Regions from separate parts of the Terrabacter sp. P2_E3 genome, predicted to be linked through region 3. Evidence: predicted binding sites of a transcription regulator. Region 3 holds the regulator's gene; each other region holds the start of a gene.
The links. The regulator LexA, encoded in region 3, represses DNA repair genes until DNA is damaged. The targets are predictions, from matches to a motif close to TCGAACANNTGTTCGA.
Positions count from the first base shown of each region.

Region 1: the regulator LexA is predicted to act here: its motif matches at 2,573-2,588, upstream of AC1DW8_RS08880 (HNH endonuclease signature motif containing protein).
Region 2: the regulator LexA is predicted to act here: its motif matches at 2,621-2,636, upstream of ruvC (crossover junction endodeoxyribonuclease RuvC).

Region 1 covers NZ_JBFUEN010000005.1:233,337-237,818, reverse strand. Annotated here, with positions in the region: gene AC1DW8_RS08890 (MFS transporter) at 1-400, shown strand, start outside; gene AC1DW8_RS08885 (VOC family protein) at 417-827, opposite strand; gene AC1DW8_RS08880 (HNH endonuclease signature motif containing protein) at 1,124-2,569, opposite strand; gene AC1DW8_RS08875 (esterase/lipase family protein) at 2,681-4,102, opposite strand; gene AC1DW8_RS08870 (hemerythrin domain-containing protein) at 4,301-4,482, shown strand, end outside.
Region 2 covers NZ_JBFUEN010000001.1:87,981-92,462, forward strand. Annotated here, with positions in the region: gene kynU (kynureninase) at 1-887, opposite strand, end outside; gene pdxT (pyridoxal 5'-phosphate synthase glutaminase subunit PdxT) at 1,072-1,767, shown strand; gene AC1DW8_RS00410 (YebC/PmpR family DNA-binding transcriptional regulator) at 1,764-2,525, shown strand; gene ruvC (crossover junction endodeoxyribonuclease RuvC) at 2,672-3,328, shown strand; gene ruvA (Holliday junction branch migration protein RuvA) at 3,325-3,927, shown strand; gene ruvB (Holliday junction branch migration DNA helicase RuvB) at 3,924-4,482, shown strand, end outside.
Region 3 covers NZ_JBFUEN010000023.1:42,122-46,603, forward strand. Annotated here, with positions in the region: gene AC1DW8_RS21970 (hypothetical protein) at 1-223, opposite strand, end outside; gene AC1DW8_RS21975 (LysM peptidoglycan-binding domain-containing protein) at 491-904, opposite strand; gene lexA (transcriptional repressor LexA) at 1,133-1,858, shown strand; gene AC1DW8_RS21985 (hypothetical protein) at 1,992-2,903, shown strand; gene AC1DW8_RS21990 (phosphotransferase) at 2,907-3,950, opposite strand; gene AC1DW8_RS21995 (Sir2 family NAD-dependent protein deacetylase) at 3,934-4,482, opposite strand, start outside.

The DNA.
Region 1 (4,482 bases), on a different contig from region 3:
GGCCGCCGGCGTCAACTCCGCGGCCGGGTCCTTCGGGCTCTCCTTCGGTCTCGCGATGGCGGGCGGCCTCATGCTCGCTGCGCTGTCGGTCGGCTTCACCCAGCTGGCGCAGAACAGCTCCGTCATCCCGGCCGCGCAGCAGCAGCAGATCGCCCAGGCCCTCGAGCACGACGCCGAGATCATGAGCAACACCCAGCTGGAGCAGCAGATCTCTGGCCAGCCGGCCGAGGTCGAGGCCGAGGTGCTGGCCATCAACGACGAAGCCCGCAACCGCTCTCTCCAGATCGCCCTGCTGGTCCCTCTCCTCGCCGGCCTGCTGGGTCTGGGCAACTCGTTCCGCATGCTGCGGCTGCCGGACCAGAAGCCGTCGACGTCACTCGACGGGCTCGACTTCGGCTGACGGTCGCGGGCCCGCCTCAGGCCCAGGCGTCCGGGGTCGGACGGCAGAGGCAGAACGGGTGGCCGGCCGGGTCGGCGTAGACGCGGAACCCGCGGTCCGGCGCCGGCTGCGGCGGCTCGACAGGATCGAGTGCCGTGCCGCCGAGGGCGAGCACCCGCTCGTGGGCGGCGGCGATGTCGGCGACGACGAAGTCGAGGTGCGCCTGCTGCTGGCCGCGGGGCCAGTCAGGAGACTCGTGCCCGGGTGCGAGCTGGGTCGCGATGCGCGGGCCGTCCCACAGCACGTTGAACCAGTCGCCCTCGGGGTCGGCCTCCACTCGGCCGCCCAGGAGGTCGGCGTAGAACTGCGCCACCCCTGCCGCGTCCGCGCAGTCGAGCGCGACGCAGTCCCAGCCGATCGTCGATCCAGTGCTCTTCTCTGAAGTCATGCCCACCACCCAACCACCGCCTGACGACAGTGCGTCAGACCGACGGAGCGGGGGTCGACAGAACTGGAGCGACAGAACGGGAGCGACAGAACGGGATGGTCCAGGGCCCGACCGGCGGCACCCCGCGCGTGGCGGCGCACGACATCGCGGGGTCGGAGAGCGTCCGTGCGCCGGAGGCCGGCCGCACCTGGACATCGCCCCAGCCTTCGCTCGCCACCTGGTCCCGCCGAGCAGGGATCATCGCCACCGGAATGGACCCGGGACCATGTGGTGCACGCGCCCCGGCCCGTGCCGGGTCAGGGCCGTCGATGCTCGCGCGGTGGCTGCCAGATGACGTTGCTCGGCGTGACGATCGCCGTCACCCCGAGCTGGTGGACGATCGTGTGGTGCCTCCCACAGAGGAGGGCACCGTTGGACAGGTCGGTCGTTCCGCCATGAAGCCAGTGCACCACGTGGTGCGCCTCGCACCACTGCGGAGGTACGGAGCACCCCGGGTAGCTGCAGCCGTGGTCACGCTGCGCCAGCGCCAGTCTCTGGGCGGGAGTGAAGTAGCGATCCTCGCGGCCGATGTCGAGCGACTGGGACGGACCGCCCAGCACCATCGGGATGACCTCGGCCTCGCAGGCCAGCCGGCGCACCGTCGCTGCGGACAGGACCTCGTCGTTGTCGGCCAGCCCGGCACCGCGCAGGCGGTCGAGCAACGCCTCCAGCGACATCGTGACCACGAGCTTCGTCCTCGGCGTTCTGGTGACGCCTAGGGGCGCCGCGACGGCGCGTCCGATCAGCTCGAGCAGGGCGTCGGCACGGCGCGTCGCCGCCGACCGGGGATCGACGGACCCGCGCTGGACTCTCGCGCCGTCGCCGTCGCCGTCGCCGTCGTCGTCGCCGGCTCCGGCGGCAGACGCGCCGCTGCCGGGCACTGTGGGCCAACGACTCCAGTCCAGATCAGGGCGCGGCCGCGCCAAGGCGTCGATCGCTGCGTCGACGATCGCCGAACCCTCGGGATCGAGTCTCCAGAGGTACTCCGTCATCCCGGCGCACCGGCCGATCTTCTTCAGCGACCGGGCTGCACGGAGGCGCTGATCATCGTCCTCGACCACCGCCGGTGGTCGAAGGCCCGCCCGGGCGTGCGATGCCAGACGCCTCAGGTCCTTGATGCCGAGCGCCGACGCGCCCTCGACCATCGCGTTGACCACACTGTCCACCTGGGCGACATCAGCACACCGGATGACGTCGTCGCGCAAGCGCACGATGACCGCAGCCTTGTCGACCGAGATCGAGCCGTCGCGCACTCCTCCTGACAGTGCAGCCCACCGTGGCTCGTTCATGGCCGCGCCCACGGCGGTCAGAGCGGCCGACGCCCCTGCGGCCAAGCCGGGAGCGTGACCCGCGACCCAGTCGTTGCGGGAGAGCCCGGATCTGTCAGGCAGCCCTCGCGCGCTCACCTCGGCGGCCAGCACTGCGGACAGGTTGTGCGCCATCTCGCGCACGGCCTGAGCCTGCTCGATCGCGTCCCCGAGTCCCGTCTCGGCCATGGCCCACAGCGGCGTGCTGCGGGCGACCAGCCGGAGCTCCGCAGCCATGGCCGCCAGTCGTGCCGCGAGCCCCGGGAGGTCGGTCAGCCCGATCACCTCTGCGACAGCGGCCTCCCGCTCGCCCACCGGACGCGCCGGCCGCTCGGCATGAGCGACACCGGCGTGGCGCGCGCCACCCCCGGGGCGCTCTATGGTCGATGCGGTCATGGTTCGATCATATGTTCGACTGCCGACAGTGCTCGCCGACTGTCCACAGGCCCAGAGGCCCTCGACGATCCCGTCCGCGCGAATCCGCCGGCACCACCGGGCTCCGCACCCTCAGCCGGTGGACTTCGGCCAGACGAGGGTCGTCGAGGTGACGGGGCGCACCGTCGAGGTGGGACCGGAGCCGGTGACGGTCACGGTGTGCGTGCCTGGGGGAAGGTCGTCGAAGGTTGCGACGCCGTGCCCCTTCCGTAGGGTCGGCTCGGCAGTCGCGAGCACCTTGCCCTTCGCGCCGCTGACCGTGATGGTCACGGCCTTGCGCGGCGGGTCGGCGCCCGGGTCGTCCGACTCGAGGTCGAAGGCCACCTTGAGGGCCTGACCCTGCGTGACGAGGTCAGGCACGACGGCGCGGACGTTCGTGTCGGTGATCTCGCGGCGGCGGAGCGGCTTCGCGCTGAGGATCTCCTGCACCTGGTCGAGGGCGAGCTGGTTGCACTGGAGGTTGGTGTGCTGGTCGGGCACGCGGACCGCCAGGTTCGTGTCGAGGGCCTCGCCGAGACCGACGGCCCCGGTCAGCGGCACCGTGCCGTCGCCGAAGTCGTTGTCGGTGCCGAAGTCCTGGTAGGCCGTGGCCGTGCCGCCCGAGAGCTGGACCGTGGTCGCGGTGGGCTGCCGGATGCCGACGATCATGTGGGCGGAGGTCCGGCTGTCCGGCCGGGCCGCCTCGGCGGCCTGGAGGTCGGTGTGGAAGGCCATCGCGTCGGCGACCATCGTGGTGCTGACGTTGGGCACCGACACCTCGGTCGTCTTGGCGTAGCCCCCGCCGTTGCCGATGCATGCGAACTCCGGCAGCAGCTGGAAGAGCGAGGGCATGCTGCGCGAGAAGTCCGTGAGGTCGATCGACAGCGGGCCGATGCCCTTCTTGACGCCGTTGACGAGCTGGGTCAGCGCGTCGGTCGCCCCGCGCCACGGCGTGCCGAGGGTGATGAGCTTGCGCGTCACCTCGGCGCCGCCGCACTTCTCGATGTACCAGCGGGCGACGAGGCCACCCATGGAGTGGCAGACGAAGACGACCTTCGCGTCGGCATACGCCCCGCCCTGCGCCCGCAGCTGCTCGAGCGCCGGCTCGACGACGGTCTTCAGGCGAGCGCCGTTGTAGCGGTTGGAGAGGCGCCAGTCGTACGCGTACGTGATGAGCGTGGCCGGCTTGCCGCCGGCGCCCCGCTGGTAGCCCTGCTTCTCGAGGGCGCTGACGAGCACGTCGTAGCCGCGGATCGGCGTCCAGATGCCCGGCAGGACGTGGACGTCGGGCATGAGCGCGACCGGTTCGACACCGTCGCCCGGGTGGTCGTCGCCGATCCCCTCGGGCAGGACCTTCTTGAGGATCGACTGGCCGCCGGTCAGCAGCTTCCAGACGGCGCCGGCGCTCGGGGCCCAGATGAGGTTCTCGCTCGCCGGTGAGCCGTCGTCACCCCGGACCCCGAGCGTGCTGCCGGTGATCCCCGGAAGCACCACGACCAGGTCGTTGCTCGTCATGCGGACCCACCACCCAATCCTGCGTCGATGAACTGCGCCGGTGAACTGCGTCGATGAACTGCGTCGGACACTCCCGACCAAGCAACGGTGGCACCAGCAGGGCCCGCTGATACGCGAAACGGCCAAGCCCGCGACGGCATCGGGTATGGATGCGGCACAGTGGATCCGGAACCCGCCGGACGACAGAGAGGCCCTCCCGTGGACATCACCGACGTCATCCTCCGCCAGCACGACGAGCAGCGACGGATGTTCGCCATGCTCGAGGAGTGGCCGCGCGACGACCACGAGGGCCTCGCCGCCGTCTGGAAGCGGCTCGAGATCCTCCTCGAGACGCACGCCGAGGCCGAGGAGCTCTACTTCTACCCGGAGCTGCTGCGCAT
Region 2 (4,482 bases), on a different contig from region 3:
GCCTCGAGGGCGAGCACCGAGAGCAGGGGCGGGGTCCCGACCCTGGCCCGGGTGATGCCGGGCGCGGGCTCGTAGTCCGGACGCATCTCGAAGGGGTGGGCGTGTCCCTGCCAGCCGGTGAGGGGCTGGTCGAAGTCGTCCTGGTGGCGGGTCGCGACGTAGAGGAAGGCGGGGGCGCCGGGGCCGCCGTTGAGGTACTTGTAGCCGCACCCGACCGCGAGGTCGGCGCCGCCCTCGTCGAGCTCGACCGCGATCACGCCGGCCGAGTGGCAGAGGTCCCAGCAGGCGAGGGCGCCGACGGCGTGGGCGGCCTCGGTCATCGCGCGCAGGTCCCAGAGCTCGCCCGTGCGGTAGTCGACGCTCGAGTAGGAGGCGAGCGCGAGGGCGTCACCGATCTCGGCGATGGCGGCCACGGCGTCGCGCGGGTGGACCCGGCGCACCTCGAGGCCGGCCAGCTCGGCCGCGGACTCGGTCATGTAGAGGTCGGTGGGGAAGGAGTCGGGGTCGGTGATGACGACGCGGCGGCCGGGCCGCAGCCGTCCGGCGCCGATGACCGCCTTGAAGAGGTTGACCGACGTCGAGTCGGTCACGACCACCTGCCCGGGAGCAGCACCGACGAGACGGCCGACGAGGTCGCCGACGCGGGTCTGCGCGCCCCACCAGTCGGCCTCGTTCCACGATCGGATCAAGCGCTCGCCCCACTGGCGGTGCATGACGTCGTCGATGACGGCCGGAACCGCGCTCGGCAGGGCGCCGAGCGAGTTGCCGTCGAGGTAGATGACGTCGTCGGGGAGGGTGAACAGGTCGCGGGTGCCCCGGAGCGGGGAGGCGGCATCGGCCTGCTCGGCGCGGGCGGTCAGGTCGTCGTGGGTGTGCACCGTCGTCATGGCCGCAACGTATCCGGTGGCATCGTGCCGATGTCAGGGCCGCCTCCGCGGACGTCTGGCATCCGAGACGGTTCTCGCAGCCCGACCCGTGGCGCGTCCGTCACGACGAGCGCTCTACGCTGACCCGGTGAGCACCATCAGCACGTTCCCCGGCACGACCGCCGACCCCGCCGCGGACCCCGCCGTGGACCCTGGCGCCGACCGTCGCGCCGAAGGCGTCGGCGTGCCGCGCATCGGCGTCCTCGCCGTCCAGGGCGATGTCCGCGAGCACCTCGCAGCCCTCACCGCGCTCGGCGCCGAGGGCGTCACGGTCCGGCGTCCGGCCGAGGTCGAGGCCATCGACGGCCTCGTCATCCCCGGTGGCGAGTCGACGGTCATGGACAAGCTCGTCCGCGCCTTCGACCTGCGGGAGCCCCTGCTGCGGCGCATCGCCGAGGGCATGCCCGCCTACGGCTCGTGCGCCGGGATGATCATGCTCGCCGACCGCATCGCCGACGCGCGTCCCGACCAGCAGACGCTCGGGGGTCTCGACATCACGGTGCGGCGCAACGCCTTCGGCCGTCAGGTCGAGTCCTTCGAGCAGGACCTCGACTACGCCTGGGGCGACCCCTCGACGACCGGCACGGTGCACGCCGTCTTCATCCGCGCCCCATGGGTCGAGCAGGCAGGTCCGGGCGTCGAGGTCCTCGCCCGCGTCAGCGAGGGCCCGGCCGCCGGTAGGATCGTCGCGGTCCGGCAGGGCAACCTCATGGCCACGTCCTTCCACCCCGAGGTGGGGGCAGACCGCCGGATCCACGCCGAGTTCGTCTCGATCGTCAGAGAGCACCGACTCCAGCAGTCGGGTGCACGCCAGTCACCGGAACGCGAGGACACTGCATGAGCGGCCACTCCAAATGGGCCACCACGAAGCACCAGAAGGCGGCCAAGGACGCCAAGCGCGGCAAGCTCTTCGCCAAGCTCATCAAGAACATCGAGGTCGCGGCCCGTCAGGGTGGCGCCGACCCCACCGGCAACCCGACGCTCTACGACGCCATCCAGAAGGCCAAGAAGACGTCGGTGCCCAACGACAACATCGACCGCGCCGTCAAGCGCGCCTCGGGTGCCGAGGCGGGCGCGGCCGACTGGCAGACGATCATGTACGAGGGCTATGCCCCCAACGGTGTCGCCGTGCTCATCGAGTGCCTCACCGACAACCGCAACCGGGCTGCCGCCGAGGTGCGCACCGCGCTGACCCGCAACGGCGGCCAGCTCGCCGACCCGGGCTCGGTGTCCTACGTCTTCAACCGCAAGGGTGTCGTGACCGTCCTCAAGGACGCCGGCTCCGAGGACGACATCCTCGAAGTGGTGCTCGAGGCGGGTGCCGAGGAGGTCAACGACAACGGTGACACGTGGGAGATCATCTCCGAGGCCACCGACTTCGTCGCGGTCCGCAAGGCGATCCAGGATGCCGGCATCGACTACGAGTCGGCCGAGGCGTCGTTCGTCCCGAACCTCCAGGTCCCGCTCGACCTCGACGGCGCCAAGAAGATGATCCGCGTCATCGAGGCCCTCGAGGACAGCGACGACGTGCAGAACGTCTTCGCCAACGGCGACATCCCCGACGACGTCCTCGCGCAGCTCGACGACGACGAGGACTGACCGCGCCGAGGGCTCGTGCGCCCGAGGTTCGACGAGGAGGCACGCCGAGACCGGCGTGCCTCCCGTCCTTTCGGGGGAGGCCCGTTAGCGTTGTCCCGAACACCTGTTCGGATCGTCCAGAGCCCCACGCCCCAGGGAGGTATGCCGTGCGCGTCCTCGCGGTCGACCCCGGGCTCACCCGCTGCGGCGTCGGCGTGGTCGACGGAGTCCCGGGGCGCAAGCTGTCGCTCGTCGAGGTCGGGGTCATCCGCACGCCGTCCGGCGACCCGACCCCGAAGCGCCTCGTCGCCGTCGAGGACGAGATGCGGCAGTGGTTCGCGCGGCACCGTCCCGAGGCCGTGGCCATCGAGCGCGTCTTCGCCGACACCAACGTCTCCACCGTGATGGGCACCGCTCAGGTGACCGGGATCGTCATGATCATGGCCGAGCGGCTCGGCCTGCCCGTCACCCTCCACACACCCACCGAGGTCAAGGCTGCGGTCAGCGGCAGCGGACGCGCCGACAAGGCGCAGGTGACGACGATGGTGACCCGGCTCCTCGGGCTCGACACCCCGCCCAAGCCCGCCGACGCCGCCGACGCGCTCGCCCTCGCGATCTGCCACGTGTGGCGCGGAGGCACGCAGAGCCGGCTCGAGGAGGCGCGGCTCGAGGTGCTCGCGCGCACGGGCAACCGGGGGAGCGGCATACCCCGCCGGGTCCCACCGGGAGCCGCCCCACCGCTGCAGCGGCTGCGCGCCGCGACCACCCAGCCCACCCGCACCGGCCAGACCGCCCGACCCCACCCTGGAGCCCAGCCCCGATGATCGCCTCGCTCTCCGGCACCGTCCTGAAGGTCGGCCTCGACTCGGTCGTGGTCGGCGTCGGCGGTGTCGGCATGCTCGTCCACACCACTCCGGCCACGGCGACGTCCGTGCGCCTGGGCCAGCCCACCGAGCTCGCCACCAGTCTCGTCGTGCGCGAGGACTCGCTGACGCTCTACGGCTTCGCCACCGACGACGAGAAGCACGTCTTCGAGACCGTCCAGACCGTCTCGGGGGTCGGGCCCCGCCTCGCGCTGGCCGTGCTCGCGGTCCACTCGCCCGACGCCGTCCGGGTCGCGCTGGGCACGGGCGACCTCGTCGCGCTGACCAAGGTCCCGGGCATCGGCAAGAAGGGCGCTGAGCGGATGGTCCTCGAGCTCAAGGACAAGCTCGGCGCCCTGCCGGGCTCGGCCGGCCAGAGCGACCACGTCCACCTCGACGCCGGCGAGGCGTGGCGCGAGCAGGTCCGGGAGGCGCTCGTCGGACTCGGGTGGACCGTGCGCCAGGCCGACGACGCGCTCGACAAGATCGCTCCCCTCGCGGCCGACGGCGCCGGGGTGTCGGCACTGTTGCGGGCCGCCCTGCAGGAGCTCGGCCGATGAGCGTCGACCGCTCCTGGGAGCTCGACACCGGGGCCGAGCCGGACGTCTGGGACGACGGCTCCTTCGACGCGACGGCGCGCATCGTCGACGCGGCCGGCGACACCGACGAGCGACAGGTCGAGGCCGCGCTGCGTCCCAAGCGACTCGACGACTTCCCCGGACAGACCCGGGTCCGCGACCAGCTGGGGCTCGTCCTCAAGGCCGCCAAGCGTCGTGGCACGCCGCCCGACCACGTGCTGCTCTCCGGCCCGCCCGGCCTCGGCAAGACCACCCTGGCGATGATCGTCGCCGGCGAGCTCGAGCAGCCGATCCGCATCACGTCCGGGCCCGCGATCCAGCACGCCGGCGACCTCGCGTCGGTGCTCTCGTCGCTCGCCGAGGGGGAGGTGCTCTTCCTCGACGAGATCCACCGGATGTCGCGCTCGGCCGAGGAGATGCTCTACCTCGCGATGGAGGACTTCCGGGTCGACGTCATCATCGGCAAGGGTCCCGGCGCGACGGCCATCCCGCTCGAGCTGCCGCCCTTCACCGTCGTCGGTGCGACGACGCGTGCCG
Region 3 (4,482 bases):
CGAGGCAGCGGCCCAGCTCGCGCAGCTCCCAGCGGGTCCCGGCCAGCCGCGCCTCCCACGCCGCAGCGACCTGGCCGAGCCCGCCGGCGACACGACCACCGGGGATCGCCCCACCGAGTGGCCGCAGCTCGTCGCCGATCCTCAGCCGCTGCACCCGCGCGAGCACCTCGCCGACCGAGGCGGCGTCGTCGCGCAGCGCGTCGGTGTCCACGTCGTAGCGCATCCCCTGCTCCCTTCCGAGGACAGCCACGCTAGGCAAGGCGTCCGAGGACTCGAGCCCGTCATCCACAGGGGTCGGGAACGGCAGGTGCGGGCACAGCAGGACGCCGCACCCCCGTCAGGGGTGCGGCGTCCGGGGCAGGAACGGCGGGGTCGAAGCGCCGCTACCGCCAGCCGCTGAAGGTGGAGCCAACGCGGCGGATCGGAAGGGCCGGGACGGGCGCAGCCGGACACACGGCATACGTCCCCGGCCGGCCCAGGAGGCCCCGGTTCAGCGACCCGGGACGACGAGCTGCTGGCCGGCGTGGATCGAGGTGGTGCTGAGCGCGTTGGCGATCTGCAGCTCGACGACACCCTCGGCCGCGGTCAGCTCAGGCAGCTCGCGGGCGGCGATGCCCGACAGGGTCTGGCCGGACCGGACCGTGATCGTGCGCGGCTCGCCCGTGGCCGACGCGAGCTGACCGGCGAGTCCGACGCCGAGGAGGGAGACGACGCCCGCGACGAGGAGCGTCACGACGAGGCGACCGAAACGCGTCAGGCGCATCGGCGGCCTCGCGGCACGCACCGCACGAGCGGCCTCCGGCCCGGTGGGGACGAGGACGAGACGGGGCCGACCGGTCGGCTGCGACCGCGCGGGCTCCTCGGTGTGCGGCTGACGAACGGCCTCGAGGACGATGGCGCTCATGGTGACCTCCCCTTGCTCCTGATCTGGCGAACACGTGTTCGATAGAACGTCTGTACGAGTTGTAGCACGTATGTTCGATGAAGTCGAGACACGCATCGAACAGGTGTTTGGCAACTGTGTTCGAACTGCGTAGTCTTTCCTCACACCACAGACCTCACCAGCCACCACTGACACTGGCCGCACACCCAGCGTCACGACGCGGACTGACGAGCCGACGAAGGGGACACCATGGGCGTGACCGAGCTTCCCGATCGCGAGACCGGCGACGGTCTCACCGTCCGCCAGCGGCGGGTGCTCGAGGTCATCCGCAACTCCGTCGACCGGCGCGGCTACCCGCCGAGCATGCGCGAGATCGGCGACGCCGTCGGCCTCGCCAGCCCGTCGAGCGTCTCCCACCAGCTCAATGCCCTGGTCGCCAAGGGCTACCTGCGCCGCGACCCCAACCGGCCGCGGGCCCTCGAGGTCGTCTCGCCCGATGCGAAGGCCGAGGAGCTCGGCTACCGCGGCGGTGACCCGACCGGGCCACGTCCGCGGGGCGACCACTACGACACCGAGACCGACTCGGGCGACGCCCGCCCCGAGGCGTCCTACGTCCCGGTGCTCGGCCAGATCGCGGCGGGCGTGCCGATCACGGCCGAGGAGGTCGTCGAGGACGTCTTCCCGCTGCCGCGGCAGCTCGTCGGCGAGGGTGACCTCTTCCTGCTCAAGGTCAACGGCGACTCGATGGTCGAGGCCGCGATCTGCGACGGTGACTGGGTCGTCGTGCGCCAGCAGCAGCACGCCGAGAACGGCGACGTCGTGGCCGCGATGCTCGACAACGAGGCGACGGTCAAGACGTTCAAGCGCACCGACGGGCACGTGTGGCTCATGCCGCACAACCCCGACTTCTCGCCCATCGACGGCGACCACGCGACGATCCTCGGCAAGGTCACGGCGGTCCTGCGCCGGCTCTGACGTCGCCCCGCTCCCCCACCCGACGACGTACGCCGTCGGCGCCCTCCGCGCCGGCGGCATCGTCGCGTCCGGGAGGCGTATCGGACGCGACGGCGCGAGACTCTGACTCGTGAGTCCTGCGAAGGAGACCGCCATGGCACCCGGCCGCACCCGCGACGTCGTCTTCACCTACCGCTACCTGCGCGGCGCGATGATCGCCCTGCTCCTCATGCTGCTCCTCTCGGTCGGCTACCAGTGGTGGTGGGAGACCGACCACTCGTGCTGGCTCGGCTCGATCAGCGCGTACTACTACACGCCGGCGCGGACCGTCTTCGTCGGCTCGCTGTGCGCGCTCGGGGCCAGCCTCATCGCCTACAAGGGGCACTCGCCCGAGGAGGACGTGCTGCTCAACTTCTCGGGCTTCATGGCCTTCGTCGTCGCCATGGTCCCGACGGTGCCGGACGGGCGGTGCGGGCCGAACGCGTACACCCAGACCCCGGCCGAGATCGCCGCGGCCGTGCGCAACAACATCTGGTCCCTCGTCGTCGTCGCCGTCCTCGCGGCCCTCGTGGCCGCCTGGCTCAAGCGCGGCGCGATGACGCGCGATCCGTCCGACCGGCCCACGGTGCGCTCGGCGGTCGTCTCGGCCGTCTGCGGTCTGGTGCTGCTCGCGGAGCTCACCCTCTTCCTCGTGCTGCGCGACCGGTTCATCGCACTGAGCCACGGCATCGCCGCGGGCACCATGGTGGCCGGGGTGATCGCCGTCATGGTCTTCAGCGCGCTGCGCGCCGAGGAGCGCCACCAGGGCGCCGCCGGTGGCACCGGCGCGAGCGGAACGGTCTACAAGCGCATCTACATCGCGATCGCGGTCGCCCTGGCCGTCGCCCTGGGGGCGACGGTGCTGGCGGCCCTGACGGTGCGCGGCTTCGACCACCTGATCCTCATCGCCGAGGTCATCATCATCGTGCTCTTCGCCGCCTACTGGGGCGTGCAGACCAAGGAGCTGTGGGACCTGCGCGAGGCCGATGGCGCCGAGGCACGTTCGGCTCGGTCCGTGGCTGAATAGCCTTCAGGACAGCGGCGGCTCGTCACCGAGAGCACCGAGCCACCACGTGCCGGCGTCGCCGTGCTCGACCGCCTCCTCCGGCGTCAGGGTCGCGGTGACCCGGAGCCACGACTCGGCGCGCCCGAGCCGCCCGAGCCGCAGCGCGGACGGCAGGGCCGAGCGCAGTGCAGCGACCGGGACGACGTCGCCCCAGACCTCGAGCGCGGCGTCCGCCACCCGCCTCAGCCGACGGTCGTCCGGGGTGGCGCCGAAGCGGTGGAGCAGCACGTTGAGCGGGACGAAGAGCGCGGACAGCGGGTGCGCGAGCACGGCATCACCGAAGTCGAAGAAGCGCATCCCGTGCGCCGTCGCGAAGACGTTGCTGGCGTGGAGGTCGTTGTGCACGAGGCTCTCCCGCAGGCCGAGACCCCCCACGTCGTCGGCCCACGCCGTGACCGCCGGCAGCAGCGCACGCAACCGGTGCGCGACGTCGTCGGCCATGCGGCGCGGGTCGTCCGGGGCCAGGGCCGTCAGGGACGCGACCCTCGCCTCGACGTAGGCCGCCGACTCGGCCGGAGGCAGGGCCGTGATGCCCGCGCCGAGGAGGTCCGCCTCGTGACCGACGAGCTCGCGCTGGAGGTGCATCGCCTCGGCGGCGATCCGGCACCAGGCGTCGACGTCGTCGTCCGCGACCGTCAGGGCGAAGACCGGCCCCTGGTCGGGCACGAGGTGCAGGCCGCGCTCGACGTCGGCCGCGACGACCGGGACGACCCGGTGCGGCGACAGGCGGTCGAGCACGACGAGCAGGGCCGCTTCGAACGACTGGTGCGGGCAGTTCTGCTTGGCCCAGTAGGTGGCGCCGTCCGATGTGACACCGCGCCACACCGTCGACCAGGGGCGCTGGTGCACCGCGTCGAGCGACACGAGGTCGGTGCCGAGACCGCCCAGGACTCCACCGACCCACTCGCGCAGCTCGGCCTCGAACGCGCCGGACGTCCAGCGGACCGACGGGCCGTCACCGGACTCCGGGAGGGCGGCATACCAAGGCAGTTCAGTGCCCGAGGGCATCGCGCAGCTCCGTCAGCGTCGGGCCGAGAGGTGCGTGGAGGCGCAGCGTCGCCTCGGCGTCGCCGCGCGTCGCCGACCGCGTGACGATCGCGACGGGCACGTCGCGCTGGTGCGCGCGACGGACGAAGCGGTAGCCGCTCATGACCGACAGCGACGACCCGAGCACGAGGACGGCGCCGGCACTCTCAACGAGGGAGAAGCACTGCTCGACGACGGCCTTGGGCACCGACTCGCCGAAGAAGACGACGTCGGGCTTGACGGTGTCGTGGCCGCAGACGAGGCAGCGCGGGGCGTGGAAGGACTCGACGAGCGCGTCGGCGAGCACGATGTCACCGTCGGGCCGCACCTGCTCACCCCACTGCGAGCCCACCACGTGCGCCGCCTCCTCGAAGCGGTCCATGAAGCCGGGGTTGGCCTCGGTCATCCTCTCGTGCAGGCCGATTCGCGAGGTGTACTCGCCGCACGTGAGACAGACGGCGCGGTCGAGGGACCCGTGCAGCTCGATGACGTCCGTCGCGCCCGAGACCTGGTG